Regions from separate parts of the Dehalobacter sp. DCA genome, predicted to be linked through region 2. Evidence: riboswitches for the same ligand, from Rfam matches in the RefSeq annotation. Region 2 holds a riboswitch; each other region holds the start of a gene.
The links. A riboswitch is a leader RNA that binds a small molecule or an ion and turns the genes downstream of it on or off. The one in region 2 is predicted to bind cyclic di-GMP.

Region 1 (5,783 bases), 1.1 Mb from region 2:
AGTTTAAAGAACATTTTGAACGTAATTGAAAAACCTTGCTTTTCCGCCAGCCCAGCAACGATCACATTAGCGGATGCCCCGATTAAAGTCCCATTTCCTCCCAAACAAGCCCCTAATGAAAGAGCCCACCATAGCGGTCTTAGGTTTTCTATCCCGCCCATTTCCCCTATCTTTTGAATCAAAGGAATCATAGTGGCAACAAAGGGGATGTTATCTACAAACGCTGAAGCAATCGCAGACAACCACAGAACGGACATCGTTGTTAATGGCAACGAACCACCGGTAGCATCCAGTGCCTTTTTCGCAATCCATTCAATAATCCCTACATGCCCTAAAGCCCCGACCAGTACAAACAGTCCGGCAAAGAAAAAGATAGTTGGCCATTCGACTGACAAAAGGATATCTTCCGGCTCCTCACGGGTGATTAATAACAAAAGACTGGCGCCAGCCAACGCGATCGTCGCGGATTCCAGATGTAACATACCATGCAGCATAAAACCTATTATTGTAACAGCAAGCACAATTAAGCATTTGCGCAAAAGAAAGTGATCCTTGATCGCTTGACTTTCATCCAAGGACATAATTATTACTTTTTTATCATCATCCACACGTAATGATTTCCGATAAATATATTTCAGAGCAACCATCGTCGCAACGAAAATTATAACAATAACCCCACCCAGGTTAAGGATAAAATCGACAAAGGTAAGGCCTGTGGCACTGCCGATCATGATGTTCGGCGGATCACCAATTAGCGTAGCTGTTCCTCCAATATTTGAGGCAATAACTTGCGTAAGCAAAAATGGAATAGGATTTATATCCAGTTTTTCAGTTATCGAAAATGTAACAGGGACCATAAGCATTACCGTCGTCACATTATCCAGAAACGCAGATGCGATTGCTGTCAGAATTGCCAGGAACAGCATAATTAGCCACGGGTCTCCCTTTGCTAGCTTCGCCGCTTTTAAGGCCAGGAATTCGAACACACCTGTTCGACGGGTAATGCCGACGATGATCATCATCCCAATGAGTAATCCTATGGTGTTAAAATCAATTGCTTCAATCGCTTCCTCTTGGTTTAGAATGCCTATTAAAATGACAAGGGCACTCCCGACCAAAGCGACCACCGTTCTATGTATTTTCTCGCTTATTATAAAAGCATAGGTGGTCAAAAAAATTACCGCTGCAACGATAACTTGAGTATTATGTGACATCTTGTTCCTCCACTTTTAGATTAAAGATAGACCTATTTAATATTTTAATTTACTTTCTTTCATTTTGTCCAATTGTTCGTACACCCGCAAGGTATTTTTTATAAAAACAAAAGTGAAAAGTCTCAATAAACGACTTCCCACCCCAAAAGTCAACTTCTGATTACGTACCAGCATGGTCGCTTCAACACGTTTTAATTAATATTCCATGCGATTTACCAAGAGCTTACGACAACTCTGACTAACGAAGGAATATTGCATATTGTCATTTGTGTCAAGCGCCGAAAACATGCTATATGGAATTGGAAGAATACAATTATCTGCTCTGCTCTTGCTTACAACTAAAGAAGAACCTGAAGAAGGTATTACAACAGGTACATTGTTGCCAGCAGGCCCGTAAGAGTCATAACGACAGCGTAAGGCAGAGCCAGTTTTACCATTTCTAGGTAAGACAGACGAATCAGCGGAGCTAAAGCGGAAGTCAGGATGAACAGAAACGCCGCCTGACCGTTTGGTGTGGCAACTGAAGGGATATTTGTACCCATATTAATGGCAACTGCCAGCTTGTTGTACTGCTCCAGCGCAATACCTCCGGCTTCAAATGCTTGCTGTGTTTCAGTCATATATACCGTAGCAACAAAAACGTTATCACTGATTGCTGAAAGGACACCGTTGGCCGCAAAAAAAGCGACAAGCTGATTTTGCCCTTCCATGTTCAGTACCCATTGAATAATCGGCGTAAACAAATGCTGGTCATGAATAACCGCAACGACGGCGAAAAATACGACCAGCAACGCAGTAAACGGCAGCGCTTCTTCAAACGCATGACCGATATGCTTTTCTTCCGTAACCCCATTGAAAGCGGTAAGCAGGATAATAATCATCAGACCAATAAGACCAACTTCCGCCAGGTGCAGCGCCAGGGAGAAGATCAGCAGAACGCCACACAAAGCCATAACAATCAGGCGTACACGTCCACGCATATTCCTGGCAGCATCTTTGACTTTTACATCCTCTTCCATAACCTTTCGCACAGACTCAGGAAGCTGGTAGCCGTACCCCCAGAACTTGGTAACTTCAAGGATAATGGTGGTCAGAAGACCAACGATCAATACCGGGATAGACACCGGGGCGCATTGTATAAAGAAATCTACGAAGTCCCATTCCATAATGGAGCCAATCAACAGGTTCTGCGGTTCACCAACCAGTGTTATTGCACCGCCCAGCGCAGTGCCCACAGCGCCATGCATCATAAGATTACGCAGAAAACCACGAAACTCGTCCAGATCCTCATGAAGTTTCTCATCAACACTATGATCGTGATTAATGTCATACTTTTCGTATACTTTTTCGCTGGAAGCAAACTTGTGGAAGATGTTATAGAAACCATACGCCACGGCGATAATCACCGCCGTTACGGTCAACGCATCCAGAAATGCGGAAAGAACCGCACCCAGTACAGCGAACAGGAATGAAATCGCGACTTTAGAGTGTACTTTCGTAAGGAGCTTGGAAAACAGGTACACAAGACCTTCTTTCATAAAATAGATACCGGCGACCATGAACATCAGAAGAAGAATAACCGGCAGGTTCGTTTCAACTTCGGCATAGACTGTTTGCGTGTTCGTAAGTCCGAGCACAACGGCTTCGATCGCCAGAAGTCCACCGGCAGGAAGCGGATAACATTTCAGCGCCATCGCCAGGGTAAAAATGAATTCGACAATCAACACCCAACCTGTAACATACATACCGGCGGTATACATTAAAATAGGGTTCAACACCAAAAAAGCAAGAATCGTTCTTTTGTACCAGTCCGGAGCGTGACCCAGAAAATTTGCTCTGAATGCTTGTCCGATGCCTATTTGTTTCATATGTATCATCCTCCCAAGTGAAAATAAAAGACATAAAAAAGAGAGTAATCCAAAATGGAACTACTCCCCCCCAAGAAGTTCAATTACTTGCAGCCTGGCAATCATAGCCACTTACAAGCAGCCTTAGACCCATAGCTTTAGCGTCCTTCACTTTCACGAAGTTTACACCAACTCGTACAACTTTATATTGTCATTTTTGCTTAAGCTTTTATATTATAACAAATAATTCTTCTTTTGAATACCCTGAATATATCCATTTTATGCTGAAGTGTCCAGGTATTTATCTTAAGTATTTTGCTTTTTAATATGATCCTTTAGCAAATCAGGCTAGCTCTCATCCTTTGGAACATGGAAAAGAAAAGCGACATGGTTAGCTCCACCATTACGTAATTGAACAAAATCTTCTTCCCCTTGACAATCCACACTCGTCAACGTCTTTATCCCAATCTCATCGTCTGAAAGCGTAAATATTCCTACTATATACAAATCGCCATATTTAACTGCGATTACATCACCAGTATCAAGTTCGAGCCGGTTCTTCGGGTCGGGATATAATAAATGAGCCTCAACATTGTTTTTAGCGATAACTCCCATATAGTATTTTTTACCACACCTAAATTCCCCAAAAGAAATCTTATTCTCTGGATTTTGTATTGCTGCCCGGGCATATTCATTTGCTAAACTTGCACGTCCGAATTTAACCGCGTCAAGTATCTGTCTTTTCCATTCTTCCATTAGAAAACCTCCTACTTACTTTTAATACCGAAATATCTCATTAGTAATTATACCAAAAATAAAGTAATGCTCAAACCTTCGTGGTCAAGCTAATTCCTCATTATAGATCATAAAACTTATGAATAAAGGACATTTGCCAGTTATTGATGGTTTCAATGACAGGTTAATGTCCAATAATTTACTTAATTTAATGATTTTATCCAAATATTCATATCTTCAAAACCACCGCAAATATTGCAGTTGTTGATAAGCCTTCCTCTATACATATACCCCAGCTTGCTTAAAGACCGATTGATTCCAAGATTGTTCGCTCTTGAAAGGCTATATACTGTAGCAAAGCCATTATGTTTCAAGTGCGTTTCCAGTTGGAATATCAGTTCACTTACTATGTTTCTGCCTTGATATTTCGGATAAGTGGCACAATCCGTTATTTCAGCGTTCATGTGCTGTTTGTCCAGATCTGCCGAAGCAATACTGATAATCTTCCTTTCTTCTTCCGCCACCATAAACAAAACATGATCCCGCATGACTTTTTGAAGATACTCTCTGCTAAAAATTGGTGTTGGATAGGTTTCAAATACCGCTTGAAAAAGCTGAATCATCTGGGGAATATCGTCCGGCACGGCCTGCCTCATTGTATAGTTTTTATTCTTAGTCAGCTCGAATCTATTGGTATTCTTAACGCAATAGTCAATAATTCTGTTTTCTTTCTCCTCATAGAGTGAATTTTCGCGTCTTTTGTCAAGAAAAAGCGACATACAAGTTGCATCCTCTCCCTGAAAAAAACCGTCGATAACCCCCTCTGCTACAAACCCGCATTCCTCAAAGATATTTATCTGATGTTTATGACAATTCACGATAATTTTACCCAGGTTTTCTTTTTTGGCATAATCAACAATCTCTTTGATTATCAACTCAGACAGAAGAGAATGACTCAATATTTTAAGCCTTTTATTGTGATAATCTACGTATATGTCTATATCTGAAATATTAATATATTGATTCTTGAAGTTATCTTGATCTGTATTCATGAAACCCCTCCCTCTTGTTGAGTCTTACGTTTGTGCTTGGGATCAAACATACTTGTTCACCTCTGTATAACTTTTCTAATCCACGGTATTCTTTATTCTTGAATTTACCGCACGTGCCGCATTTTTGGCACTGGTGCGTTTTATCCTCAGGCTCGGTATACGTACAAATTACACCTTCAAAATTTCTAAGAATGACCTTTTCCGGAGAATATGAAATCAAATATTGCGGATTAACCGGGATCTTACCACCGCCCCCCGGCGCATCCACAACAAACTGTGGAATAGCTAGACCCGAGGTATGTCCCCGCAGCATTTCTATGATTTCTATCCCCACGGAAACCGAAGTTCTGAAATGCTCTATTCCTTCTGAAAGGTCACACTGATAAAGGTAATATGGTCTGATTCTGGATCTAACAAGGTTTTGCACCAAATCGCGCATAATATAGGGGCAATCATTAATACCTTTTAAAAGCACTGACTGGTTGCCAAGAGGTATTCCGGCATCAGCCAATTTTCCGCATGCTTCCCTGGCCTCAGCTGTCAGTTCTTTGGGGTGGTTAAAGTGCGTATTCAGCCAAATAGGATGGTATTTTTTCAGCATTGTGCAGAGCTTATCAGTGATTCTCTGAGGCATGACAACCGGTGTTCTAGTGCCTATGCGAATTATTTCCACGTGTTTAATTTCCCGAATTAATTTTATAATTGCTTCCAGCTTGTCATCAGAGAGACACAATGGATCCCCGCCCGACAAAAGCACATCCCTGACTTCTTTATGCGCTTTAATATAGTTGATTGCCCGTTTGATATTATCCAGGGAAAGCGCCTTATCCTCCTGACCGGCAAATCGTCTTCTGGTACAGTGACGACAATACATTGAACACTGATCAGTAATAAGCAACAGTACGCGATCGGGATATCTGTGAGTAAGGCCGGGA
Region 2 (5,783 bases):
CAGACTTTTGATGCAGCATATGAAGCCTTGGTAAATGGTTCAAATAAACCCGTGATTATTGCTGAGGTTGCATCAGCAGAAAAGGGCGGAGATAAAGCTGCTTGGATCAGCGATATGAAAAAACAGATTCAATCGGGAGCATATCCGGAGTTGATTGCTGTAATTTGGTTTAATGATTACGACAAATATCAAAAGGTTGATTGGAGAATTGATTCTTCAGATTCTTCGCTTGCCGCTTATCAAAGATAAAGTAGTTTATATAGGCTACTAGTCCGTTGATGGACAATATAGATATTAAATGGGAGAAAAATGGTGAAGAAAATATTAATGCTGGGTGGTTCATATTTCCAGGTGCCTTCGATAAAAGCAGCAAGGAATATGGGGTATTATGTGGTTTCTTGTGATTATATTCCCGAAAATCCCGGACATAAATTTGCTGATGAGTACCACAATGTCAGTACAACTGACAAGGAAGCCGTTTTAAATTTAGCCAAAAGATTAAAAATTGACGGCATTGTATGCTATGCTTCTGATCCAGCGGCTATTACAGCTGCGTATGTCGCTGAAAAGATGGGATTTCCAACAAATCCGTATGAGTCAGTTGAAGTGTTATCAAACAAAGATTTATTTAGAAATTTTTTAGCAGAGAACGGATTCAAGACCCCAAAAGCCAAGGGTTACACTTCTATCAATAAGGCGATAGAAGACATTCACAGTTTTACACTACCGGTAATGATAAAACCTGTTGATTCTTCAGGAAGCAAGGGAGTATCGAGAGTTTTTGAAGTAAGCGAGTTAGAAGAAAAAGCTATATACGCATTATCCTTCTCAAGAGCAAAGCGGTTTATCATGGAGGAATACACTGAAAAGTATGGATATCAGGTTGCAGGAGATGGGTTTTCTGTAAATGGACAGTTGGTGTTTCGTTGTTTCGCTAACGAGCATTTTGAGAGCGATTCAAGTAATCCTTATGTTCCGATTGGTGAAAGCTGGCCGTATAATATGCCGCAACGACTTCATGATAAAATACATTGTGAAGTACAGCGCCTGTTGACTTTACTGGACATGAAAGATGGTGCTTATAACTTTGATATTAGAATTGATAGGAATGAAAATATCTATCTCATGGAAGTTGGACCTCGCAATGGGGGGAATTTAATTCCCCAGGTAATTAAATATGCTACCGGAGTAGATCTTACTGATTATACAATAAAAACTGCAATGGGCGTAAATTGTTCAGACTTAAAAATGGTTGAAACCAAAGGCTATTGGTCAAGCTATATGGTGCATTGCAGTCAGAGTGGTGTATTACAAGATATATGGGTTGATGAGAACCTACGTAAAAATATTGTGGAATTTAATATGCAATACAGATCAGGAGATCAAATTTCAGCATTTACTGGATCCAACGGTACATTGGGAACGATGATATTAAAATATGAGTCTCTGGAAGAAATGCTTAGGAAGATGAATTCAATGGACCAGTATGTAAAAGTCAAAGTTAAGGTAAAATAATAAAGATAAAGAAATAGATTATTATTCCAATTAATATTGAAGCATGCTATAATGTATCGGAGTGTAGATTTTATTTTGCTTGGGTGATATTGAAAGGAGTTATAATGAGAAAGCCAATATCTCTGATACTTATTACTGTTCTTGTAACTTTTACTATTTTTCTCTCTTGCCTAAATAACAAAATCAGCTTAGCGGAAACAAATAGAGCTGGAGAGACATCTCTTGTGGCTAATTCCTCTCAATCTGCTGAATCAAACACGTTGTACGGGGCATGGATGGGAACATGGCCCTCTGCAACGGACAGAAATATTGAAAATTACAATATTCTTTCCAATCATCATTGTGGGGTTATTCATTCATTTATCTATTCATATCAGAATATGGATGACTGGGCCGACTTTATGGATTATACGAAAGAACAAGAAGCTATTAACTTACTAACCATTATTTTAGTGAAAAATAATGGAAAGCAATACAGTACCGTCGATATTAATAAAGGAGAACTGGATGCATACTTTACCGAGATTGCCAAGCAACTAAAGAATTGGCAGGACGGCTCTGAGATTTGGTTTCAACCTTTGTATGAGGCAAATGGGTACTGGTTTGGCTGGAATATCGGAAATAGCAAGATTAATACCAATGAAACATACAGAAATGCCTATCAACGTATTGTAACCATATTCCGCGATAATGGAGCAACTAACGTAAAATTTGTGTACAATGTCAATTACCAAAATAATGGGGAAGGGGCCTCCTATATGGGGGCTTATCCCGGTGATAACTTTGTTGATTATGTTTCAATTGACGGATATAACTGGGGAACATCACAGTCTTGGAGCAAATGGCAAACATTTCGGCAAACATTTGATGCTGCTTACACTGCACTGACAAAGGGCTCAAACAAACCGGTAATTATTACTGAAGTAGCTTCAACAGAAAAGGGCGGCAGTAAAGCTGACTGGATCACCGATATGAAAAAACAAATTGAGACTGGAGCTTATCCAGAACTGAAAGCTGTAATTTGGTTTAATGACAATGGCAATTCTGAAGAGATGGATTGGACAATTGATACTTCAGAGTCTTCATTAGCCGCTTATCAAGAATAATAAAAATTATTTAGTAAATATATTGACAATAATAAAATGATATGACAAAATATAATCAGATGATTGTCGAATAAAAAGCTATTACTGACAATGGCAAACTTGCTGAAAAGCAAGGACGCAAAACTAAAGGGCCTGTAAAATGGCAGCCAGTTACCAAAAGTAGTTTTTTGTTGTTTGAAAAATGAAATTGGAGGTAATCATTTAAGTCTTTAGGTAAAATACGGCCGACGATTACCTGAGACAATAAAGCACTCTCAAACGATAAAGGCAAACCTGTCGAAAGGCAGAGACGCAAAGCTAAAGGGCCTGTAAAATGGCAGCCAGCTACCGAAAGGAGTTTTTTTAATGAAAAAGTTTATATCTGTATTTCTATTATTTACCTTTATGTTTTTAGCACTTTATACACCTACTGCTGATGCCGCAGCAGCAAGGAAGGCTAGAACACCGGGAACAGCAACGGCATCGACAACGGTAATGACTGGAGCCTGGCTGGGAGAATGGGCTTCGTCGGGAAATACAGCTATTCAGGATTTTAACGCACTGGCTAACCATCGCAGTGAAGTAATTCACACTTTTGTTTATTCAACACAGGATGTGAGCCAATGGGAAGATTTTATGGATGCCGCTAAAAGTGAAGGCGCAATTAACTTGATCACCCTGCAATTGAAGAAAGATGATATGACAGATTACAATACTGTTGAGATAAACAATGGCAAGTTGGATGAATACTTCGCCACAATTGCCCAGCAGTTTAAATCTTGGCAAAATGGTACGGAAGTTTGGCTTCGTCCGCTGCACGAGGTTAACGGAGATTGGTATGGTTGGTGTGTTGGAAATAGCAACGTAAATACCAATGCTTCGTACAAGAGCGCATACCAAAGGATCGTAAAAATATTCCGTGCAAACGGTGCAACAAATGTTAAGTTCGTGTATAACGTAAATTATCAAAATAAAGGAAGCGCCACTTATATGGGAGCATATCCTGGTAACAATTATGTGGACTATGTTTCTGTGGATGGATATAACTGGGGAACATCTCAGCAGTGGAGCAGTTGGCAAACTTTCAGACAAGTGTTTGATGCGCCTTATAAGGCATTAGCAAGCGGTTCTACGAAGCCGATAATCATTGCAGAAATTGGTTCGTCTGAGCAAGGTGGTAGTAAAGCTGCATGGATTACGGATATGAAGGCTCAGATTAAGGCAGGAGTGTATCCTAGACTTAAGGCAAATATTTGGTTTAATGACAATTATGATATGGATTGTGCGATCGATACTTCGGAATTTTCACTTGCAGCTTTTCGAGGATAAGAAGACTGAAGACGGCCAGAAGATAACAAGGATTATCCCTCTAATCTTCTGGCCTTTATACCATAAAATTTAGAAATAAATTATTTTTTTTGCTAAGCAAAAGAAATAAAGGGAAATCCAATTATTTATGGAATTTTATCCTATTACACCTTTTTTACGTTACATCTTTCCATACAATATAATCATCAAACCATAAGATAGTGAGAGAGGATGGATAGAGTGGATTTCCAAAGTGTATTTTTTTCTATGATAAGAAAATGGTGGTTAATTGTACTACTGGTAGCCGTAGGCGGGGGAGCCGGTTATCTGACCAGTCAATTAACAAAACCGATCTATGAAGCTGATACAAAACTATATATTCAAATTGATCAAGGTATGATGAATGAATCCTTCGTAGAGCAATATTCAAAAATCTTATCCAGCAGGACGATTACATCGGTAATAACTAATGATATTAAAAGATACGATATAGACGAGATACAACTTATGTCTATGATAACGATTGAGATTGAAAAAGATTCTAATGTATTTACCATTAAAGCTCAAAATTCCAGCCCATATATCGCTGCTACTGTAGCTAATGTCACTTCGCAAGTATTTATGGATCAAATTAATAAGATCGCAAATATTAATGCGGTTGCCATTTTAGATAAAGCGCAGGTTCCTAAGGATCCGTTATCGAATCATATGCCTGTAAAGACACTTCTTGGAATCTTCTTAGGATTAATTCTTTCGATTAGTATAATTTATTTAATTGAGTATTTTGATACATCGATTCGTTCAGCAAAGGATATCGAAGAGGAACTTAACCTTTATGTAATCGGTTTGATTCCAGAACACGATATCCGCTAAGGAGGGATAAATACTCAATGAAAACGTTTAACGTTTATAATAACAAAAATCAGGCTGTTCGCGATGCATTTGAAATGCTGGCAGCGAATATATATATTCAAAAAACTGATAAAAAATTAAAAAATTGTTGTGACAAGCCATAACCCGGGTGAAGGAAAAACTTCTTTGGCTATTGGACTCTCGGTAGCAATGGCAAACTCAGGTTGGAGAGTATTACTGATAGATGCGGACATGCGAAAGCCAGTCGCTGCAAAGAGACTGAGTGAAGATACACAGCCGGGCCTTTCCGATTATTTGACCGGAAGGATTGATCTGAAAGATATAATTCGTGAAACAAATATTACGAACTTCTATTTTGTATCTTGCGGCAGTGATATTCTAAATCCAATTGGGCTTTTAAGTTCTGCCCGCTTTGAAGAGATCATGCAGAAACTGCATGAAGCGTATGATTTTGTGCTCTTCGATACTCCTGCGTTAGCAAGCGTTGTTGACGGTGCGATGGTAGCTTCCAAAGTGGATGCATCTTTACTAATTGTAAAAATGGGTTCTACAAAATTACCTGATTTGAAACGGGCAAAAGAACAGCTTCAGAACTTTAATTCCTGTATTTTAGGTGTTGTACTGAACAAAGTTAAAAAGCGTGACTATAAATTGCATTATGGTTCTTATGATTATTTTTTCAAGTCGGAACGGTTTTTTAAGAATAAAAAAGCTGGACATATCAAACTTAGCAACCGAGTAAAATAACCTTTACAAAAATTGACTTTTAATTGGGATCAGGAGGGATGAAAATGAAAATAAAAAAGGCCGTCATTCCTGCAGCGGGACTCGGTACAAGATTTCTGCCAGCGACCAAAGCACTGCCAAAAGAAATGCTGCCGATTGTTGACAAGCCGACGATTCAGTATATTGTTGAAGAAGCCATTGACTCAGGAATAGAAGACATTCTTATTATTACAGGAAGAGGCAAGTGGCCGATCGTTGACTACTTTGACCATTCAC
Region 3 (5,783 bases), 490 kb from region 2:
GGAAAGGTTATCAATAACTATCCTGTTCTGGGCAACCTGGACTGGCTCGAAAAAAACACAGGTCACCCTCTCTGGATTGTATGTGCGGTAGCCAGACCGACGGATAAATACCGTCTGATCGCCAGCCTGTCCTGTTTCCAGCTATATTTTGCCAACCTGATTCATCCCGCTGCCCGAATAAGCCGCTCCGTTCAATTGGGCTGTGGCAATATCATCTGCTGGAACAGTTTTCTGTCGACGGATGTCAGGATAGGCAGTCACGTAGCCTTAAATCCAGGCTGCAGGATTGGCCACGATACGGCTGTCCGGGATTACTCCTCTTTATACTGGGACGTCACCCTGGCCGGAAACGTGCAAATCCAAGAAGGTTGTGAAATCGGTTCCAAAACTGTGGTGATTCCCGAAAAAGAGATTGGCAGGTGGAGCATCATCGGGGCTGGCGCTACCGTCACCCACGATATCCCGGAATACTGCACGGCCGTCGGCGTCCCTGCCCGACCGATTAAACATTTTAAAAATTTGGTTGAGACCCATTCCCCTAAAGGACTGATGATATGAAGGAACTTTCTTCTATTTTGATCAAAACTGCGATACAGCTTGTTCTTGAAGCCATTAATCAGGCCCAGGCCTCTGCCCTGCCAAAGCGCGTCAGCCCCTTCCCTGTTCAGGTAGCCGCTGACACCCCTGCTGCGGAAATTTCTCTACAAGCGGTTCCAAAAAACATTGACTGGGAAGAATTAGACGACGACGCCATCCTTCAACAGATTCTATATCCTGGGATCCTGGAAGAAATCATCGAACCTTCTGTACAGAACCCGACAGACAGCACCTCCCCTCCTCCTTTTATCAGCTATGTTACCTTCAACCGTCTCGGGCTTACCATGCAGAACCTAAACAAGATTTTGGATTCAGACGAAGATTTTGAAATGCATATCATCGACTGCAACTCCAAAGATGATACCTGGAATTATATCAAAAGCCTTCAGGACAAAAGAATTAAATCCAAAACACGCTTTAAGGTTAACCGGGGGCCGATCTATGTCCTGAACTACAACCTCAGAAAAAGAAAACCCAACCAGTATTTCTTCACGATTGACAGCGATGTCTATATCAAGACCAAAAACTGGCTGACCAGGTATATGGAAATATTTGAAGCTTTTCCGGAAGTCGGTCTCTTAGGAACCATGCGAGATAACCCTTATCCGAGATTTCTCCCTCCCGTCATTCCTCAGGTCAATAATGATCTGTCCTATCTTCAGCTGAGAAATGCCGGCATTGATGTAATCATGGATTTTATTCCGGGATGTCTTCAGGGGTTACGGCCCGAGCTCATTGACCGGATCGGTTATTGGAATGAGGAATGCGGGTATGGCGATGCTGAATTATCACCAAGGATTGTGCATTATACACCTTTCAAAGTCGGCTTTGTCACGACCGTGGAAATTGATATGACCCAGTTCATCGGCTGTGACAAGTGTCAGGCCCAAAACCTCTGCACGCTGAACAGAAGCATAAAAACCTGCTTTATGCTGGCCAAGCAGGCCAACAGTAACGAAAGCTTTGCCAAAAAGGCCAAATGGAAATACCTCGAAGTATTTCAAGAGCTAGCCGATGGAAAAAGAACAGCCTATTGCGCCTCACTTTTGGACCCTGCATCCCGGGAAGGGAATTTGTACCATGATGCCTGGGCACTCGAGAATTTTGAATATTATTTGAGAAGATCGAACTGATCTTTACAAAACATGAACGAAGATGCTATACTTCTTTTCTAGACACAATCCGGTTGATCAGGATTTTTCAGATTTCAATTAAAATATAATATGGTTCTTAATGTGTTGGGGCAAACTTCACGAAAGTGAAGGACGCTAAAGTCATGGGTCTAAATCAGGGAATTTGAAAATGCATGCAATACAAAATGAATGGAATCCAAATGCATTTCCAGGATATTCTGACAGGATTGCCAGACTACAAGGATTTTGAACTTCTCAGGGGAGAGCAGTTCCTTTTATGGATCTGCTCTTTTTTATTTCAACTATTTTGTATATTCTAACCGGTTAGGCCAATAAAAATTGACCACACTAATGATGGAGGTGTACGATTCATGACCTTGATTCTGACCCTTGTTATTTTTGTAGCTACGTATGCACTGATCGTAACGGAGAAAATCCCGCGGGCTGTCGCCGCGGCCCTCGGTGCCTGTCTCCTGATTCTTTTAGGTATATTCCCGCAGGAGACTGCTGTGGAACACATCGACTGGAATACGCTGGGCTTACTTATCGGCATGATGATCATTGTCGATCTGACCAGACGTTCCGGTGTCTTCAGCTTTCTGGCTATTTGGGTCGCTAAGAAAGTCAAAGGCAATCCAATCAGACTGCTGATCTCTTTGGCTATACTGACTGCCATTTTATCGGCTTTTCTGGATAACGTGACGACTGTTTTGCTGGTCGTTCCGGTTTCCATTGTGATTGCTGAAACCTTGAAATTAAACCCAATACCTTTTCTGATTACCCAGATTCTAGCCAGCAACATCGGGGGAACCGCGACCCTGATCGGTGATCCTCCGAATATCATGATTGCCGGACCGGCAGAGCTTACTTTTATGGATTTCATGGTGAACCTGGCACCTGTGACGATTGTGATCTTGGCTGTTACCCTATTGGGCTTTTATTTTCTTTATCGCCAAAAGCTAAAGACCGATAAGGAATCCATCGCCCTGCTGCTGTCGCAAAATGAATACGACTATATTAAAGACTGGGCCCAGCTCAAAAGAAGCCTGGCCGTGCTCGCTCTGACCATTGTCGGTTTTATGCTGCACGCCGTCATCCATGTTGAGACCGCTACGATTGCGCTGGCCGGAGGCATGCTGCTCATGGTGCTGAGCCGTGAGGAACCGGAAGAGGTATTTCTGGCGATTGAATGGCCGACGATCTTCTTCTTTACCGGATTATTCGTTTTAGTCGGAGGATTGGTCGAAGTCGGCGTCCTGGACAAGGTTGCTGAATGGAGCCTTGGGCTTACCGGCGGTGTGCCGGTCGTCATGGCGATGCTGATTGTCTGGCTTTCCGCTATTTTTTCAGCTTTCGTCGATAATATTCCGTTCGTGGCCACCATGATTCCGTTGATTCAAAAAATCGGGGTCCTCGGCGGGCTGACCCCAGAACAGCTCCAGCCGCTCTGGTGGTCTCTGGCTCTGGGCGCCTGCCTGGGCGGAAACGGCACCATTGTCGGTGCCTCGGCCAACGTCATTGTCTCAGGGATTGCCGAAAAAAACGGCTATACGATCAGCTACAAAAAATACTTCCTGATCGCATTTCCGTTCATGCTTCTATCCATTGTGATCGCCTCGGCGTATATTTTGCTGCGGTACTATTAGATTCTTTCTCTCTCTTCAAAATGAGTATGAAGCAATCTATGGGCAGTGTCACTGAAAGGCTGGCCCAGATATTCCTGATAAAGTTTCTGGATTTCTGAATTCTCATGAGATTTTCTGATCTTTTTATTTTTATCTTCCTGATAGATCGCTTCCTGACGCTTGCGGACAATTTCAAAATTGCCGTGATGGTAGGGCTGCCCACCTCCGGCAACACAGCCTCCGGGACAAGCCATAATTTCAATGGCTTCATATTGATTCTTACCGTCCCTGATTTCCTCGAGCAGGGTCCGGGCGTTTCCGAGCCCGCTGGCAATGCCAATCCGTAGCATCTTGTCGCCGATTTGAACTGTGGCCTTTCGCAAACCTCCATCTCCCCGGAGCTGCTCGAACTCAACTTTCTGTAATTCTTCACCGGTCAGCCACTCATAAGCTGTCCGGAGCGCAGCTTCGATAACCCCGCCGCTGGTTCCGAAGATCACTGAGGCTCCTGTGGTTTCACCCAATGATTTGTCATATTCACTCGAAGGCAGATTGCTAAAATCCAGACCGGCTTCCTTGATCATTAGGCCAAGTTCCCGGGTCGTGACGACAATATCGACGTTATTATGCTCATCCTTAGTTAGTTCCGGACGCTTGGCTTCGGCTTTCTTGGCAATACAGGGCATGACGGAGACCACTACAATATTGTCCGGGTCAATGCCATTCTTCTCGGCATAATAAGTTTTAACGATTGTACCGAACATAATATGCGGTGACTTGCAGGTGGAAGGCACTTCCAACAATTCAGGGAACTGATGCTCAATAAATTTGACCCAGGCCGGACAGCAGCTCGTAAGTATCGGAAGTGTTTTATTGTTCTGCAGACGGTAGATCAGTTCTGAGGCTTCTTCCATAATTGTCAAGTCCGCTCCAAAATCCGTATCGAAAACTGCGTTAAATCCGATACGCTTTAAGGCGGTTACAAGCTGGCCGGTTGCAATCGTCCCCGGTTCCATATCAAATATTTCTCCGATGGCTACGCGGATAGCCGGAGCAGTTTGGACAATCACATATTTATCCGGATTATTTAAAGCTTCCCATACTTTATCGGTATGATTAATTTCCGTAAGCGCTGCTGTAGGGCATACCTGAACACATTGCCCGCAGTAAGTACAAGAAGACTCTACCATCGGAATATTAAAGGCAGGGCCAACAAAGGCTTCAAATCCGCGGCCGATCCCTGACAGGATACCGCAGGTTTGGACCTTATTGCACATCGTTTCACAACGCCGGCAGTAAATGCACTTGTTGGCGTCTTTGACGATCGCCTCACTGGATACGTCCTTCGGATAATTCATCCGTTCACCTTCCCAGCGGATATGCCGAACCCCTAATTCTGCAGCTAAGGCCTGAAGCTCACATTCTCCGTTTTTGGGACAGGTAAAGCATTCATTGGGATGATTCGATAACAGGAGTTCAACCGCCATTCTTCTGGCTGTAATTGCTGTAAGCGTATGCGTAAGTACTTCCATTCCATCCGTAATGGTGGTTACGCACGCCGGGACAAGTTTATCCCGGTTTGTCTTCTCATCGATTAGCTCAACCATGCAGACCCTGCAGGAAGCCGTCTGATTGACCATTTTGATATCATGCAAATCCAGATGACATAAAGTTGGAATCCGAACTCTTGCTTTATGGGCGGCTTCCAAAATGGTGATGCCTTCAGGGACCCGTAGATATTGATGATTAATTTTAAAATCAATCATTTTTTTAGCAGGATGCGTTTGTTGAACGTGGGTCATGGTTAGCCTCCTTATGATTTCAGACCAATTTTATTCTTTGCTTGATAATGGCCTTCCCCCCGAGGATGGTCGATGTCTTTTATCAGGGCCAGGTATTCGTCCCAAAAATATTTCATGGTACTGATGACCGGGCTGGGCGCAGTCTGACCAAGCCCGCAGAGCGAACTACCTTTAACCATGTAAGCGAGCTGTTTGATGGCATCTAAATCCGCCATCGTTCCTTTGCGGCGGGTAATTAGATTCAGCTTTTCATATAACCGCTTGGTACCGATCCGGCAGGGGGTGCAGCGGCCACAGGATTCATCCATCGTAAACTCCAGGTAAAACTTGGCAATATTGACCATATTATCGGTTTCATCCATGATGATCATGCCCCCTGATCCCATCATGGACCCGATACTGAGCAGGTTATCATAGTCTAAAGGAATGTCCAGGTGTTTCTCCGGGATCACGCCTCCGGACGGTCCACCCGTTTGAACGGCTTTGAATTTGTGGCCGTTGGGGATACCTCCGCCAATTTGAAAGATAATTTCTCGTAAGGTTGTTCCCATGGGGACTTCGACCAGGCCAACATTTTTGACTTTACCGACCAGCGCAAAAACCTTGGTTCCTTTACTTTTCTCTGT

Region 1: it holds a riboswitch for cyclic di-GMP, as region 2 does, so the genes downstream of both, nhaB (sodium/proton antiporter NhaB) here and DHBDCA_RS05175 (glycoside hydrolase family 26 protein) in region 2, are expected to answer to the same signal.
Region 3: it holds a riboswitch for cyclic di-GMP, as region 2 does, so the genes downstream of both, DHBDCA_RS07690 (ArsB/NhaD family transporter) here and DHBDCA_RS05175 (glycoside hydrolase family 26 protein) in region 2, are expected to answer to the same signal.

Annotation. Positions count from the first base shown of each region.
Region 1 covers NC_018866.1:19,445-25,227, forward strand. The annotation lists gene DHBDCA_RS00095 (ArsB/NhaD family transporter) at 1-1,214, opposite strand, end outside; gene nhaB (sodium/proton antiporter NhaB) at 1,577-3,082, opposite strand; cyclic di-GMP riboswitch class I at 3,168-3,259, opposite strand; gene DHBDCA_RS00105 (hypothetical protein) at 3,410-3,817, opposite strand; gene ablB (putative beta-lysine N-acetyltransferase) at 4,000-4,848, opposite strand; gene ablA (lysine 2,3-aminomutase) at 4,829-5,783, opposite strand, start outside.
Region 2 covers NC_018866.1:1,103,354-1,109,136, reverse strand. The annotation lists gene DHBDCA_RS05190 (glycoside hydrolase family 26 protein) at 1-249, shown strand, start outside; gene DHBDCA_RS05185 (ATP-grasp domain-containing protein) at 310-1,515, shown strand; gene DHBDCA_RS05180 (glycoside hydrolase family 26 protein) at 1,620-2,621, shown strand; cyclic di-GMP riboswitch class I at 2,704-2,779, shown strand; cyclic di-GMP riboswitch class I at 2,878-2,953, shown strand; gene DHBDCA_RS05175 (glycoside hydrolase family 26 protein) at 2,967-3,929, shown strand; gene DHBDCA_RS05170 (YveK family protein) at 4,140-4,781, shown strand; gene DHBDCA_RS15870 (hypothetical protein) at 4,799-4,924, shown strand; gene DHBDCA_RS05165 (tyrosine-protein kinase family protein) at 4,947-5,528, shown strand; gene galU (UTP--glucose-1-phosphate uridylyltransferase GalU) at 5,573-5,783, shown strand, end outside.
Region 3 covers NC_018866.1:1,594,809-1,600,591, forward strand. The annotation lists gene DHBDCA_RS07680 (acetyltransferase) at 1-558, shown strand, start outside; gene DHBDCA_RS07685 (glycosyltransferase family 2 protein) at 555-1,730, shown strand; cyclic di-GMP riboswitch class I at 1,830-1,973, shown strand; gene DHBDCA_RS07690 (ArsB/NhaD family transporter) at 2,102-3,376, shown strand; gene DHBDCA_RS07695 (NADH-dependent [FeFe] hydrogenase, group A6) at 3,373-5,157, opposite strand; gene DHBDCA_RS07700 (complex I 51 kDa subunit family protein) at 5,169-5,783, opposite strand, start outside.